3 linked regions of the Haloferula helveola genome follow. The protein of the gene in region 1 interacts with the protein of each later gene in a pairwise test. Links are inferred from orthologs where the notes say so. Each region holds a gene or a part of one and is shown in the gene's direction. Other genes may lie near its edges.

Region 1 (4,589 bases):
CAGCCAGCCGGGCGCTTCGCTTGGCAGCAGGTCCAGCCATGCATCGAGGTGGGCCACAAACGACTCCACGCTCACACTGACGCGACCCTCCCGCACCAGCTCGCGCACCGCACGCTCCCATGCCTCACCCGGACTGTCCGCGGGCAGTTTGCCAATGTGCCATTCATCCTTGTCGCACCGCAAAATACCCACCCCGCCGATCCAAGGCACCGCCGTTCCCGGATCCTCACCAAGCGACAGCACCACTTCACCGCCGACCAGCGAACTGTCGGCCAGCGGCAATGGAGGCATCGCGTCATCGGAAACCGTAACCGGGATCTGCTGCGATTCGACTTCGACCCGTGAGTGCCCGACGAGCGAATCGAGAAACTCCGCAATCTGCCCGTCCGACAAACTGAGCAGACCACCCTGTCCACCTCCTGACTCGGCAAGCCATACAGCGAGCCTCGTGTCGAATGCCTCCAGCGGCGCGTCGACTTCCACCAACCGGACCTGAAGACGGGATCTCGCCAGCATCTTTTCGGCATTGGCGGGAAACCCAACCCGGAACGCCCGGACATCGACGGGCGAGGCCGGCGTCGTCGACCGCTCCCCGGACTCGAGCTTGGGAGACTCCGACGCCATCAGCAACAGGGCCACCGCATGCGCGCAGACCTCGCCGGTCGAACGGTTCACCGCACAGCCGCACTCCACGGTCACGCCGCCATCCTCGCATCTGGCCACACACCGGAGTGCCCGCTTGCCTTGACGGAAGGTCCCGGTAACGAGCGAGCCACGACGCTTGAGATCCGGAGCGGCACCACGCGCCGCCAACGACTTGCCTTCCTTGAAGGCCTGCCATCCGACCTGTCCACGCAACCACTCTTCCGTCCAATCCATGCTTTGGTCCCCGATTTGTTTTGCCACCTCGGCGCTCGACCCGGAGACTCCTTGCCTGCTACGGGTGGGTGCGCCAGATGAAAGTCGTTGCGATCGGAAATCAAAAGGGAGGAGTCGGTAAAACCACAACGGCACTGAACCTGTCGGCCGCACTGGCCTTGCGGGGACAACGGGTGCTCCTGATCGACCTCGATCCGCAGGCAAACACGACGAGCGGGCTTGGCCTCGAGGTTGATGGCGACGATTCGGTCTACCCCGCCCTGCTCGGCGAAGCCGACGTTCGCGACAAGATCCGCGACTCGGGCCGCGAACGACTTTCCGTGATCCCGGCCCACATGGACCTGGCCGGCGTTGAGATCGAACTCGCCCGAAGCGACGACCACCTCGTCCGACTCCGCCACCATCTTCAGGGACTCAAGCCGAACGATCTGTTCGACTACTGCATCCTCGATACCCCGCCATCTCTCGGCGTGCTGATGACTTCCGCGCTCGCCGCGGCCGACGAGATCATGATCCCGCTGCAGTGCGAGTGGTTCGGCCTCGAGGGATTGGCGAAGATCGTGCACGTCATCGACCAGATCCGCGACTCCGGCGCCAACCCGGACCTCCTGCTGGAGGGTATCGTGATGACCATGTTCGACGGCCGCACCAACCTCGCCCGCCAGGTGGTCGAGGAAGTCGGGAACTACTTCCCCGAACAGCTCTATTCGACCGTGATTCCGCGGACGATCCGGATCGGCGAGGCACCCAGCCATTCCAAGACGATTTTCGAGCACGACCCCCAGGGAACCGGAGCCGTGGCCTACATGGCGCTCGCCGACGAGTTCCTCGCCCGCCACGGCCGACCGGTGGAGGTTGCGGCGCTACCCTGAGGGGCGCCGGCGCCTTGACCCGGTCATGGAGGTTCCGATTGCGCCGGAACCCCCTAGATATCATGGAGAAACAGGCATTCCCGCTTGACCGGCGAGTCGGGCGACGGCCATATTTTCGCCCCTCTCCCGGGTCTCCGGCAGAGGGATTTTTTCATACCTTCGGTGCCTCGCGGCCCGCCGCGATCCGGAGGAATCGCATTTGGCGGCCCGTCCGCCCACCTGACACCCACTAGAATGTTCTCACGCTTTTTCGGAAACTGGTTTTCCAACGATATCGGCATCGATCTCGGCACCGCCAACACCCTCGTCAACGTCAAGGACCAAGGCATCGTTCTCCGCGAGCCTTCGGTCGTCGCAGTCAAGGCCGGCACCAACGAAGTGCTGGCTGTCGGCGACGACGCCAAACGGATGCTCGGGCGGACGCCCGGCAACATCATCGCCATCCGCCCGCTGAAGGATGGCGTGATCGCCGACTTCCAAGTCACCGAGGCGATGCTCCGCCACTTCATCCGCAAGGCGAACAACAACCGGCGCAACAACCCGGTGGTCGTGATCGCGGTCCCGTCCGGCATCACCGAGGTCGAGCGTCGCGCGGTCTCCGAGTCCGCCGAACAGGCCGGAGCCAAGGCGGTCCACATCGTCGAAGAGCCGATGGCCGCCGCAATCGGTGTCGGGCTTCCCGTGATGGACGCATCCGGCAACATGATCGTCGACATCGGCGGTGGCACCACCGAGGTCGCGCTGATCTCGCTTGGCGGCATCGTTTACGCCCGCTCCGTCCGCACGGCCGGCGACGAACTCGACGAGGCCATCGTTTCCTACATGAAGCGGGCCTACAACCTGATGATCGGCGAACGCACCGCGGAGGACATCAAGATCCGTCTCGGATCCGCCGCGCCGATTCCCAAGGAGATCACCATGGATGTGAAAGGCCGCGATCTGGTCGCCGGTCTGCCGAAGACCGTCACCATCACCTCGCAGGAAATCCGCGAAGCGATGGCGGATCCGCTCGCCACGATTGTCGATGCCGTCCGCACGACGCTTGAACGCTGCCCGCCGGAACTTGCCGCCGACCTGGTGGACCGCGGGATCGTTCTGGCCGGCGGTGGCGCGTTGCTCCGTGGCCTCGACCGCCTGCTGCGCGAGGAGACCGGTCTTCCCGTCCATGTCGCCGAGGACCCCCTCAGCGCCGTGGCCGAGGGAACCGGCAAGATGCTGCAGGAACTCGACGTCCTGAAGCGCGTGACCAACAACTCGCGCTGAACCGGCTTCCGACGGTCGAATGAAGCCGCTCAATCTGCTGGCGCTGCTCCTGTTTCTCGCAGGTGCGACGTGGGCGCTCACCCGGAGCGAGCGGAGCGTGCGGGAGATCCAGGCCACCTACTATCGGGCTATCTCCCCGTTCCTGACCGTCGGGTCCACGCTCGAGGGCAAGGCCCGCGCCTTCCTCGACGAGGTCGAGCACTCGAAGATCTACGAAGCCGAAGTCACCGCGATGAACGAGGACTTCGGCCGCCTCAAACTGATCGAATCCCAGTTCCGGAAAGTCGAGGCCGAGAACGCGGCACTGCGTCGCGCCCTCGACTTCAAGGAACGAACCCGTTTCGACGTGGTCGCCGCCCGCGTGACCCGGCGCCAGCCGGCATCATGGTGGCAGACCGTCGAGATTGATCGAGGCGACGAGTCCGGAATCGCCACCGCCTACACGGTGGTGACCGACCGCGGCCTCGTCGGCAAGATCGACCAACTCGGGGAGCACCGCTCGACGGTGATCCTGCTCACCGATGAAGCCTGTCAGGTTTCCGCGAAAGTCGAAGGCAGTCCCGAAGTCGGGATCGTCCAAGGCCAGCGGGAACAGTTCGGCGGAAGCCCGATGCTCCGCCTCCGTTTCCTTTCCCGTGATGCCCGCGTTCGCGAGGGTATGCGGGTCTTTTCGACCGGCCGCGGCGGCCTTTTCCCTGCCGACCTCCTCCTGGGAGTCGTCGAGCACGTGGAGCCTGGGCCGCTCGCGACGGAGGCGCTCGTGCGTCCGTCGGTCGACTTCCAAAATCTGGGAACGGTGTTCGTACTCACCCCTCAGAAGGAAGAATCGTGATCCGCTACACCTTGTCGCTCATCGCGCTCGTCCTGCTGGCGGTCATCATCCAGCAGTTCATCCCCGCCCTCACACCGCTGTTCGGCTCGCGGCTGATGCTGGTGCTGCTCGTCTTCCTCTGCGCCTCGAGCACGGTGCCCGCGCCGGTGATGCTGATCCTCGCCTTCGTCTGCGGGTTTCTTCACGACGCCGAGAACGCGCTCGGTCCGCACGGCGGCGACCCGGAGGTCTACAACCCCGGCGTCGAGCAACTGCGCTTCGGCTACTCGATCGTGCTCTACGGCCTGATGGGCTACCTGATGCAGGGCATCCAGCCGCTTTTCCGCCAAGGCAAGTGGCAGTTCTCGGCGATCCTCTCGGGCATCGCCGTCTTCCTCTACCTCCTCTCCGAATTCCTGCTGATCAATTTCGTTCGGGGTGACTTCACGTTCTCCCGCTCGACCTTTTTCAAGATCACGTTCACCTCGAGCCTGACGATGCTGTTCTCGCCGCTCGTGTTCTGGCTGCTCTTCCGCATGGCGGAATGGAGCCACTACACGATCCGCTTTGACGGCCTCAAAAAGCAAAACCGCCGCGCCACGGCGTTCTGATCGAAATGGAACCGCGCCAAAGCCTCCGCATCATCCTCCTGACCGCCCTCGTGCTGGTCGGGTTCGGAGCCCTGCTGTCGCGACTCTACGACTTCCAGATCAACCGCCGCGCCCACTACCAGGCGCTGGTCCCCGGCGACCGCGAGGTCACGG
Region 2 (4,717 bases), 3.7 Mb from region 1 along the record:
CGCGACGGCGGCATCCGCGGTGCGGTGATCCATCCGAAGGGCGGCGAATTCAACGACTGCCATGTGGATGAGGAGGGTCACGTCGTCGCCGGTGCGGGAGTGCGCCTGAAAAAGGTGGCGAGTGTGGCCGAAGCGGCCGGCATCGGTGGCTTCGAGTGGATGGAAGGCATTCCCGGAAACGTGGGTGGCGCCCTGCGCATGAATGCGGGGGCGATGGGCGTCGAGACCTTCGACCAGGTCGTCAGCGTGACGCTGCTCGGCGAGGATGGGGAGATCGTCACCCGGAGTCGCGATGAGGTTGAGTCGTTCTACCGCAACGTGCCCGAACTCCGACGGAATTTCGCCCTGAAGGCGGTCTTCTCCGGCGAACCCGACACGGCCGAGAATATCCGCCAGCGCTGGGACGATTCCCGCGCCAAGCGTCGTGCCACCCAGCCGGTCGCTGCCAGCGCCGGCTGCATTTTCAAGAACCCGGAGGCTGTGCCGGCCGGTATGCTCGTCGACGAGCTGGGCATGAAAGGCACGGGCGAAGGTCCGGCCGAGGTGTCCGCCGAGCACGGCAACTTCATCGTCAACCGCGGCGGTGCGAAGGCGGGCGACGTGCTCGGACTGATCGAACGGATCCGCGGGCAGGCGCGTATGAAACGGAACATCGAACTTGAGACCGAGGTGAAGATCATCGGTGAAGACGAACCCACCTTTTAGACCATGTTGCCGGAATCACTGAAAATCGCCGTGCTGATGGGCGGACCGGGCTCCGAGCGCGAGGTTTCGCTGGCGTCGGGCAAGGCGGTCGTTGCCGCGTTGCAGGGGGCCGGTCTCGATGCGGTGCCGGTCGATGTGCATGGTCCGGACTTCGTCTTGCCGGACGCTACCGGGCTCGCCTTCAACGTGATCCACGGGACCTTCGGCGAGGACGGACAGTTGCAGGACATTCTCGAAAAACGGGGAGTCCCGTACACCGGAGCCGGAGCGGCGAGCAGCCGGGTTGCTTTTGACAAGAATCTCGCCAAAGCGCGGTTTGTCGCCGCAGGTGTTCCGACACCTGCCTCCGAGATCGTTGACGTGTCCGGCGGGCCTCGCCTGCCCTCGTTCGAGGCGCCGTTCGTGGTCAAGCCGCCGCGCGAGGGATCGAGTGTCGGGGTCAGCATCGTCAGAGAGGCCTCCGCGGCCATGCCGGCGATGGAGGAAGCCGCCAAGTATGGAGACGAGATTCTGGTCGAGCAGTTCGTGGAAGGGAAGGAGCTGACCGTCGGGGTGCTGGATGATGTGGCGATGCCGATCGTCCACATCGCCCCGCGCGACGGCTTCTACGACATGAAGAACAAGTATCCGTGGCTCGGCGGTGGGGCGGGAAGCGACTACTACTGCCCGGCCGACCTTGATCCCGAGACCACGCAGCGGGTGCTGGATGCGGCGCTTGCCGGCCATCGCTCGCTCGGCATCGAGGTTTATTCGCGGGTCGACGTGCTGCTCGACGCGGACGGCAATCCCTTCGTGCTCGAGGCCAACACGATTCCGGGTATGACCGAAACCAGCCTGCTTCCGAAGTCGGCCGCCGCCCACGGGATTCCCTTTGCCGATCTCTGCATCCGTATCGCCGAAATCTCACTGAACCTCGGAGCCCGATAAGCCATGTTCAAACGCCGCACATCACGAGTCCGCCAGCGCCGCCAGGTGAAGGTGCTGCGTGCGAGCGTGATGTCGCCGCGGATTTTCTGGCACGACTTCCGCCGCGCGGTTTTCTCGCTGATCCGCTACACGCTGCTCGCGGCGCTCATTGTCGCGGCCGGATGGGGGATCTGGCTCGGGGTGCAGAAGGGCCTTCTGAAGAATGACGAGTTCCGGATCCAGCATCTGGTGCTCAACGACAATCCCGCGATCGATGAGATCCGCCTGCTGGAAGTCACCGGCATCGACCTGTCCGGCAGCCTCTTCGATTGCGACCCCGACAAGATCCGTGCCAGTCTGGTCGCCTTGCCCGAGATCTCCAACGCGAGTGTCACCCGCGAGTTTCCGGGAGATCTGGTGATCCGGGTGAAGGCGCGCGAGCCGTTCCTGTGGATCGCTTGCGAGCAGCTCGGTGTGCCTCCGAGGGGGCGGGACCGGGGGCTGATGATCGATCGGGCGGGCAGGCTGTTCCCGTGCCCCGAAGGGGATTTCGACAGTGCCTTGGATCTTCCGGTGATGGAGTTGAGGAATGGCGGCGAGGCCCTTGTTCCGGGGGAGAAGCTGGTGAATACCGACTTCGACCGGCTGCTTCGCCTTTACCGCGTTGCCGAGGAGATGCTACCCGAGGCCTCCGGCTGGATCGACTCGATCCGGTTGCACAAGGATTGGGGCTGTGTGCTGACGACCCGGGACGGCATCGAAGCGACCTTCGGTCACGGTGACCTCGAACGGCAGATGGGTGATTTGCTTGCCGCGATGGAACATGCGCGGGAAAAAGGGGACCGGATCGCGACGATCGTCTTGGTCGGGCGGCGCAACCAGCCGGTGACTTTCCACGAAGTCGCGCCTCCTCGGGCAATCCCGGTAGAGGAAGCGCAATTGCAACCCGAGCCCGAGTCCGCCGGACAAGCCGACCTTCGCCAACTCCTCGAACGCTGACCCCTCCATGGCACGAACCAAGATCCACGTCGGACTCGAAATCGGCACCAGCAAGATCTGCATGGTGGTCGGTGAGGTGAAGTCGGACGGCTCGGTCAAGATTCTCGGAGTCGGGCAGTCGAAGTCGGTCGGCGTGCGGAAGGGCGAGATCTATGATTTTCCCCAGGTCCGCGCCTGCGTGAAGGACGCGCTGGTGAAGGCGGAGGACGCGAGCGACGTCGAGATCGGCAGCGTCTTCCTGGCAGTCACCGGTTCACACATCCAAGGAGTAAACCACCAGGGAAGTTTCCGCCTGCCGGACAGCGAGGACACGATCGACGCCGACCATGTTCGCGAAGCGAAGGAGATCGCGCGTGCGGTCACCATTCCCCCGGATCACGTCTATCTTCACCATGTGCCGCGCCGGTTCGGGGTCGATGGCTTTCATCAGGCGAGCAGCCCGGTGGGTCTCACCGGCCGCACCGTGGAAGCGGATTACCATGTGGTGCATGGCATCCGTTCGCGGATCGAAAATCAGATCAAGTGTGTGCGGGAGATGCCGCTGGATGTCGACGACCTCGTGTTCTCGCCGATCGCGACCGCGCAGGTGGCTCTCAATCGTGAGGCCCGTGACCGGGGAGCGCTGGTGATCGATATCGGCGGCGGCACGACTGACTACGCGCTGTACGTCGATGGCATGATCGAGGCCAGCGGATGCATTCCGGTCGGTGGCGATCACATCACCAACGATATCCACCTCGTCACCGGCCTGCCCTTCTCGAAGGCGGAGCTCCTCAAGGTCCGCGAGGGCGATGCCTCCGGCGACGCCGCCCGTTCGGTCGGGGTGGTCAAGGTGGGCGACGAGAAAGGCTTCGCCGAGGCCGAGGTGAAGCGCCAGTTGCTCAACGATATCATCCGCCAGCGCCTTGAGGAGACCCTCGGGCTGCTGCTCAAGCGCCTGCCCGACGGATCGGTCGACAAGATCGGCACCGGCGTGTTCCTCGCCGGTGGCACCAGCCTGATGCGCGGCTTTGGCGAGCTCGCGCACGATATTTTCCGCCGGGATATCTACCGTCCCGAGCCGCCCGAACTGAGCGGCGTGCAAGCCAGTTTCAAGGACCCCCAGTTCACCACCGCCCTCGGACTCATCCGATACGCCCAGATTGTCGAAAGCGAGAGGTCGCCGAAGCGCGGCTTCCTGCGTAAGATTTGGCCTTTCGCCCGCTGACCCACACCCTTGCCATGATCGAATTCCCACGCGACCCGCAGAACGTCATCCCGACGTCATCCGTCAAAATCGTCGGCCTCGGAGGGGCTGGTGCCAACATGCTCGACCGCGTCGCGCTCGACGGTCTCGACGGCGCCGAACTGCTCGCCCTCAACACCGACATCCGCACGCTTTCCGGCTCGGTGGCCGGAGAGCGGATCCAGCTTGGACGCAACCTGACGAAGGGGCTCGGAACCGGGGGCGACCCGGAGCTTGGCCATCAGGCGGTGCTGGAAGCCGAGGATGAGATCCGCGCCTCGCTCAAAGGGCGGAAGATTGTGTTTGTTTGCGTCGGTCTCGGTGGTGGCACCGGTTCCGGCTCGGCACCGATCGTCGCGCGGATCGCCCGTGAGGAAGGGGCCTTTGTCGTGATGTTCGCGACGATGCCGTTCGTCTTCGAAGGTCGGCGTCGCCGTGAGCAGGCCGAGACCTCGCTGAACGAACTGGCGGTTCTCTCCAATGCGTTGGTGACTTTCGACAACAGCCGGATGGGCGAACTGGTTTTGGCCAAGCAGGGGATTCACGAGGCGTTCGCCGCGGCCGACCGGATGATCTCCGAGAGCATCAAGGCGGTGATCCGTCTGGTCGTGCGACCGGGCCTGATCAACATCGGTCTCGACGACCTGATGAGTGCGCTGCGGACGACCCGTTCGCGCTGTCTGTTCGGTTCCGGCATCGCCCGGGGCAAGGACCGGGCGCAGAAGGCACTGCGCAACGCCCTGGCCAGTCCGCTTCTCGATCAAGGCGCCCTTCTCAAGGACGCGCAGTCGGTGCTGGTGCACCTTTGCGGCGGCGAGGACCTCACGCTTTTCGAGATCGAGTTGCTGATGGAGAGCCTTGGCAAACACGTGCCCCCGAGTG
Region 3 (4,674 bases), 3.7 Mb from region 1 along the record:
TACGTCGATGGCATGATCGAGGCCAGCGGATGCATTCCGGTCGGTGGCGATCACATCACCAACGATATCCACCTCGTCACCGGCCTGCCCTTCTCGAAGGCGGAGCTCCTCAAGGTCCGCGAGGGCGATGCCTCCGGCGACGCCGCCCGTTCGGTCGGGGTGGTCAAGGTGGGCGACGAGAAAGGCTTCGCCGAGGCCGAGGTGAAGCGCCAGTTGCTCAACGATATCATCCGCCAGCGCCTTGAGGAGACCCTCGGGCTGCTGCTCAAGCGCCTGCCCGACGGATCGGTCGACAAGATCGGCACCGGCGTGTTCCTCGCCGGTGGCACCAGCCTGATGCGCGGCTTTGGCGAGCTCGCGCACGATATTTTCCGCCGGGATATCTACCGTCCCGAGCCGCCCGAACTGAGCGGCGTGCAAGCCAGTTTCAAGGACCCCCAGTTCACCACCGCCCTCGGACTCATCCGATACGCCCAGATTGTCGAAAGCGAGAGGTCGCCGAAGCGCGGCTTCCTGCGTAAGATTTGGCCTTTCGCCCGCTGACCCACACCCTTGCCATGATCGAATTCCCACGCGACCCGCAGAACGTCATCCCGACGTCATCCGTCAAAATCGTCGGCCTCGGAGGGGCTGGTGCCAACATGCTCGACCGCGTCGCGCTCGACGGTCTCGACGGCGCCGAACTGCTCGCCCTCAACACCGACATCCGCACGCTTTCCGGCTCGGTGGCCGGAGAGCGGATCCAGCTTGGACGCAACCTGACGAAGGGGCTCGGAACCGGGGGCGACCCGGAGCTTGGCCATCAGGCGGTGCTGGAAGCCGAGGATGAGATCCGCGCCTCGCTCAAAGGGCGGAAGATTGTGTTTGTTTGCGTCGGTCTCGGTGGTGGCACCGGTTCCGGCTCGGCACCGATCGTCGCGCGGATCGCCCGTGAGGAAGGGGCCTTTGTCGTGATGTTCGCGACGATGCCGTTCGTCTTCGAAGGTCGGCGTCGCCGTGAGCAGGCCGAGACCTCGCTGAACGAACTGGCGGTTCTCTCCAATGCGTTGGTGACTTTCGACAACAGCCGGATGGGCGAACTGGTTTTGGCCAAGCAGGGGATTCACGAGGCGTTCGCCGCGGCCGACCGGATGATCTCCGAGAGCATCAAGGCGGTGATCCGTCTGGTCGTGCGACCGGGCCTGATCAACATCGGTCTCGACGACCTGATGAGTGCGCTGCGGACGACCCGTTCGCGCTGTCTGTTCGGTTCCGGCATCGCCCGGGGCAAGGACCGGGCGCAGAAGGCACTGCGCAACGCCCTGGCCAGTCCGCTTCTCGATCAAGGCGCCCTTCTCAAGGACGCGCAGTCGGTGCTGGTGCACCTTTGCGGCGGCGAGGACCTCACGCTTTTCGAGATCGAGTTGCTGATGGAGAGCCTTGGCAAACACGTGCCCCCGAGTGCTCATGTACTTTTCGGTGCTGCGGTCGATCCCGGGATGAACGACCAACTGAGCATCACACTGGTCAGTTCGCTGCCGGAGGAAAGGCTGCGGGACCGCCCGACGATGGAGCGCGCCGAAAGGTCGGCTTCCGGTCTTGAGCCGAGTGTAGGCTTCGCGTCGCCGCTGGTGGAGGACGAGCCGGACCCGGAGCCCGAACCGGAACCCGAGGACAAGATGGAGGAGGACTCCGAGCCCGAGTGGGCGCCGGATCCGGAGCCTGAGGCGGTCGCCGAACCTGAGATCGAGGAACCGGAAAAACCGGAAGAGGAACCCGACGAGCCGGAGGACGAGGACGAGCCGGTCGCTGAAGAGGTTGAAGAGCCGGAGGTTGAGGAGGATGAAGAGCCCGATACCCCGAGGTCTCTGGAGGATGACGGCTTCTTTGCGGAGTCCGAACCGAAGGAGGAAGAAGAGCCTCCGCGGCTCGAGCCGGATGACGATGATGACGCGCCGTTCGCCGAGTCAGGTTTCACGCTCAAGCCGGTCGGTAGCAAGCTGCCCAAGCGGCGCAAGGACCGGCCCGCGAAGTCGAAGGAGGAAACGGATGATTTCGCCTCGGCGCCTGACGATCTGTTCGGAGAAGGTCTCGACGACCTCGAGGACGAATTCGCTCCGAAGAGCGGCAAGTCTCAGTCAGAGCTGAGCTTCGACGGGGGCCCCAAAGGGCGGTTCGAGGGCTCGGATCCGAGTGTTTTCGAAGGCGAGGATCTCGACGTTCCCGCATTCCTGCGAAAGAAGCGCAAGTGAGCCAACGTCTCAAAAATGGACGGCCCCGCCGGCACAAGTCCGACGGAGCCGTCTCCCCCCAAAGAAAACTGTAGCGCTCAGGTGCGAAGATCGTTGGAACTTCCTCACTCGGAGCGGGGGAAACATGTCAGCGTTGGGGCTTTCCCACAATGCGTGTTGATACGTACCGGGATCGTGCGTAGTCTTACGCAGAACTTCCCCCGTTGCTGATCCGTGCTAGGTAAAGCCTACTTCCAACTTTCGAACTCCCTGCAATCGGCGAGGAGTTTTTCTGAGGTCGCCACTTTGCTGTCGAAGGATCTTCCTCCTCTGATCGGCGCGGACTCCTGCGTCTTGAGCGAGTCCTGTTCCCACGGCAAGATCCTGAACATCTACGGGCAGGGCCGGGTTGCGGATACCGGTCGGGAGAGGCTGGACGACCTCAACCGGCTCTACGGGGAACACCCGCTGCTCGACAAGGTGGTTCAGCAGGACCCCGGCGAACTGGGTGTGGCATCGAGTGATTTTGTCGATCCTGAGGAGTATGCGAATCTCGAATTCAACAAGATCCTGCACGAAGGCAGGCCGATGCTTGAGGCGCTGTTCGGCAAGCTTGCGACCTGCTGCCGCAAGACCACGCTGCTGATTGCTTACAAGCGCGACGGAATCTTCAACTCGGAGAACCGTGAGGTGTTCGATGCCGTCCTGTTCATCGCACGCGCGGTCCTCGAGCGCATCGGCAGCCAGAGTGTCGAGCATGCGGTTCGCAATTTCCTTCTCACCACTTCGGCAGGGGCGCCGGTCGCGATCTTCATCGTGCAGCTGAACTCCGAGAAGGAGATCATGCCGCTCAGCTACGAGGCGGTGCGTCAGGCTGAAAAGTGGTGGGCGCTCGATGAGGCGTTCCGGATCATGCCCGAAGAGGCCTACATGGCCCATCGGATGGAACTGATGGATGCCTGGACGGATCCGGTCACCGCGCAGTTCAAGCAGATCCAGATCGACCTCGGCGGGGGCGTGATGCCGTGCTACGCGATGCCGAAGGCGAACGGTGAGATCATTCTCATCATGCCGGTGTCCGGAAGCCTGCCGAGTGGGGATGAAGCGCTGAAGGCGATCCTGACCCGGCGCCAGCGCGAGATCATGGAATGGATCGCCGAAGGCAAGACCAGCGCCGAGGCGGCGATCATCCTCGATATCAGCCCGCGGACGGTCGAGAAACACCTGGAGGCGGTGTTCCAGCGGCTCGGCGTCGAGAACCGGATCGCGGCGGTTCGCCGGTTCCTCGATCTGAAGGGCGGTCAGCCGGCATAGCCGAGCCACGGCCCGAGCCACTTTTCGGCTTCCTCGACGGTCCAGCCCTTGCGGTTCGCGTAGTCTTCGATCTGGTCCTTCTGTAGCTCGCTGATCGCGAAGTAGCGGCTCTCCGGATGGGAGAACATCAGTCCGCTCACGGCGGCTCCGGGATGCATCGCACAGCTTTCGGTCAGGGTGACGCCGGTCTTTTCCGCGGCCTCCAGCAGATCGAACAGGACCGGCTTTTCGGTGTGGTCCGGCTGGGCCGGATATCCCGGGGCCGGGCGGATGCCGCGATACTTCTCCTTGATCAGTTCGTTGTGGTTGAACTCGTTCGGGCGTTCGTAGCCCCATTCGACCCGGGCGCGGTGGTGAAGCAGCTCCGCGAACGCCTCGGCGAGCCGGTCGGCGATCGCCTTGATCATGATCGATTTGTAGGGGTCGGTCTCCTTCTCCGAAACCTCCTTCGCCCACTCGTCGGCACCGTGGATGCCAACGACAAAGCCGCCGATGTAATCGTTCGCGGCACCGACCGGAGCGATGTAGTCCGCCAAGGCCATGTGGGGCTTTTCGGACTCCTTCGCCACTTGCTGGCGCAGCGTGTGGAAGCGCGCGCGTTCGGTGCCGCGTGTGTCGTCTTGCCAGACGATGATGTCGTCGCCCTCGGCATTCGCCGGGAAGAAGCCGTAGATGCCGCGGGCGGTGAAGCGCTTCTCGGCAATGATCTGCTCGAGCAGTTCCTTCGCTTCGGCATACAGTTCCTGAGCCTGTGCCGCTCCGCCTTCGTTGCGGGTCTTGAGCGTCTCGGTTTCGCGATCCCACACTCCGCGCAGCTCCCAAGCATGGAAGAACGGCGTCCAGTCGATGTATTCGGAGAGTTCGCGCAGTGATTGTCCGTCCATCACGCGGGTGCCGGTGAACGACGGGACGGCAGGTGATCCGGCGGACCAGTCGAACTGCGGCGCGTTCTTGCGGGCCTCTTCGAGCGACACCGTCGGCTTGTCCTTCTTGTTGAAGTTCTCACGCAGCGTCACGTGCTGCGCTTCGTTGTCAGCCACGAATTTACCGCGGCCGTCCTCGGAGAGCAGCGAGGTGGTCACCGGCACGGAGCGCGAGGCGTCGAGCACGTGAACCACCGGGCCGCTGTAGTGCGGCGCGATTTTGACCG

The links.
Region 2: the proteins of HAHE_RS19070 (region 1) and ftsA interact in binary tests that used the Escherichia coli proteins (3 or more experiments, as listed by UniProt). The link is inferred for Haloferula helveola from one-to-one orthologs.
Region 3: the proteins of HAHE_RS19070 (region 1) and HAHE_RS04730 interact in binary tests that used the Escherichia coli proteins (3 or more experiments, as listed by UniProt). The link is inferred for Haloferula helveola from one-to-one orthologs.

The regions. Positions count from the first base shown.
Region 1 is NZ_AP024702.1:5,032,544-5,037,132, reverse strand. Bases 1,191-3,999 are described here. They hold HAHE_RS19070 (rod shape-determining protein), read left to right. Parts: upstream 1,191-1,985; coding sequence 1,986-3,014; downstream 3,015-3,999. Other genes in these bases: HAHE_RS19060 (hypothetical protein), read left to right, coding at 3,843-3,999; mreC (rod shape-determining protein MreC), read left to right, coding at 3,034-3,846; HAHE_RS19075 (ParA family protein), read left to right, coding at 1,191-1,751. Also shown: HAHE_RS19080 (DEAD/DEAH box helicase), read right to left, coding at 1-516; more of HAHE_RS19075, read left to right, coding at 957-1,190; more of HAHE_RS19060, read left to right, coding at 4,000-4,436; HAHE_RS19055 (peptidoglycan D,D-transpeptidase FtsI family protein), read left to right, coding at 4,442-4,589. UniProt on the Escherichia coli protein: Forms membrane-associated dynamic filaments that are essential for cell shape determination. Acts by regulating cell wall synthesis and cell elongation, and thus cell shape.
Region 2 is NZ_AP024702.1:1,366,152-1,370,868, reverse strand. Bases 1,781-4,717 are described here. They hold ftsA (cell division protein FtsA), read left to right. Parts: upstream 1,781-2,617; coding sequence 2,618-3,817; downstream 3,818-4,717. Other genes in these bases: HAHE_RS04730 (cell division protein FtsZ), read left to right, coding at 3,832-4,717; HAHE_RS04740 (cell division protein FtsQ/DivIB), read left to right, coding at 1,781-2,610. Also shown: murC (UDP-N-acetylmuramate--L-alanine ligase), read left to right, coding at 1-705; HAHE_RS04745 (D-alanine--D-alanine ligase), read left to right, coding at 709-1,632; more of HAHE_RS04740, read left to right, coding at 1,636-1,780. UniProt on the Escherichia coli protein: Essential cell division protein that assists in the assembly of the Z ring. May serve as the principal membrane anchor for the Z ring.
Region 3 is NZ_AP024702.1:1,362,921-1,367,594, reverse strand. What follows is about bases 1-2,894. They hold HAHE_RS04730 (cell division protein FtsZ), read left to right. Parts: upstream 1-557; coding sequence 558-2,231; downstream 2,232-2,894. Other genes in these bases: HAHE_RS04725 (response regulator transcription factor), read left to right, coding at 2,445-2,894; ftsA (cell division protein FtsA), read left to right, coding at 1-543. In the rest of the region: more of HAHE_RS04725, read left to right, coding at 2,895-3,524; metH (methionine synthase), read right to left, coding at 3,512-4,674. UniProt on the Escherichia coli protein: Essential cell division protein that forms a contractile ring structure (Z ring) at the future cell division site. The regulation of the ring assembly controls the timing and the location of cell division.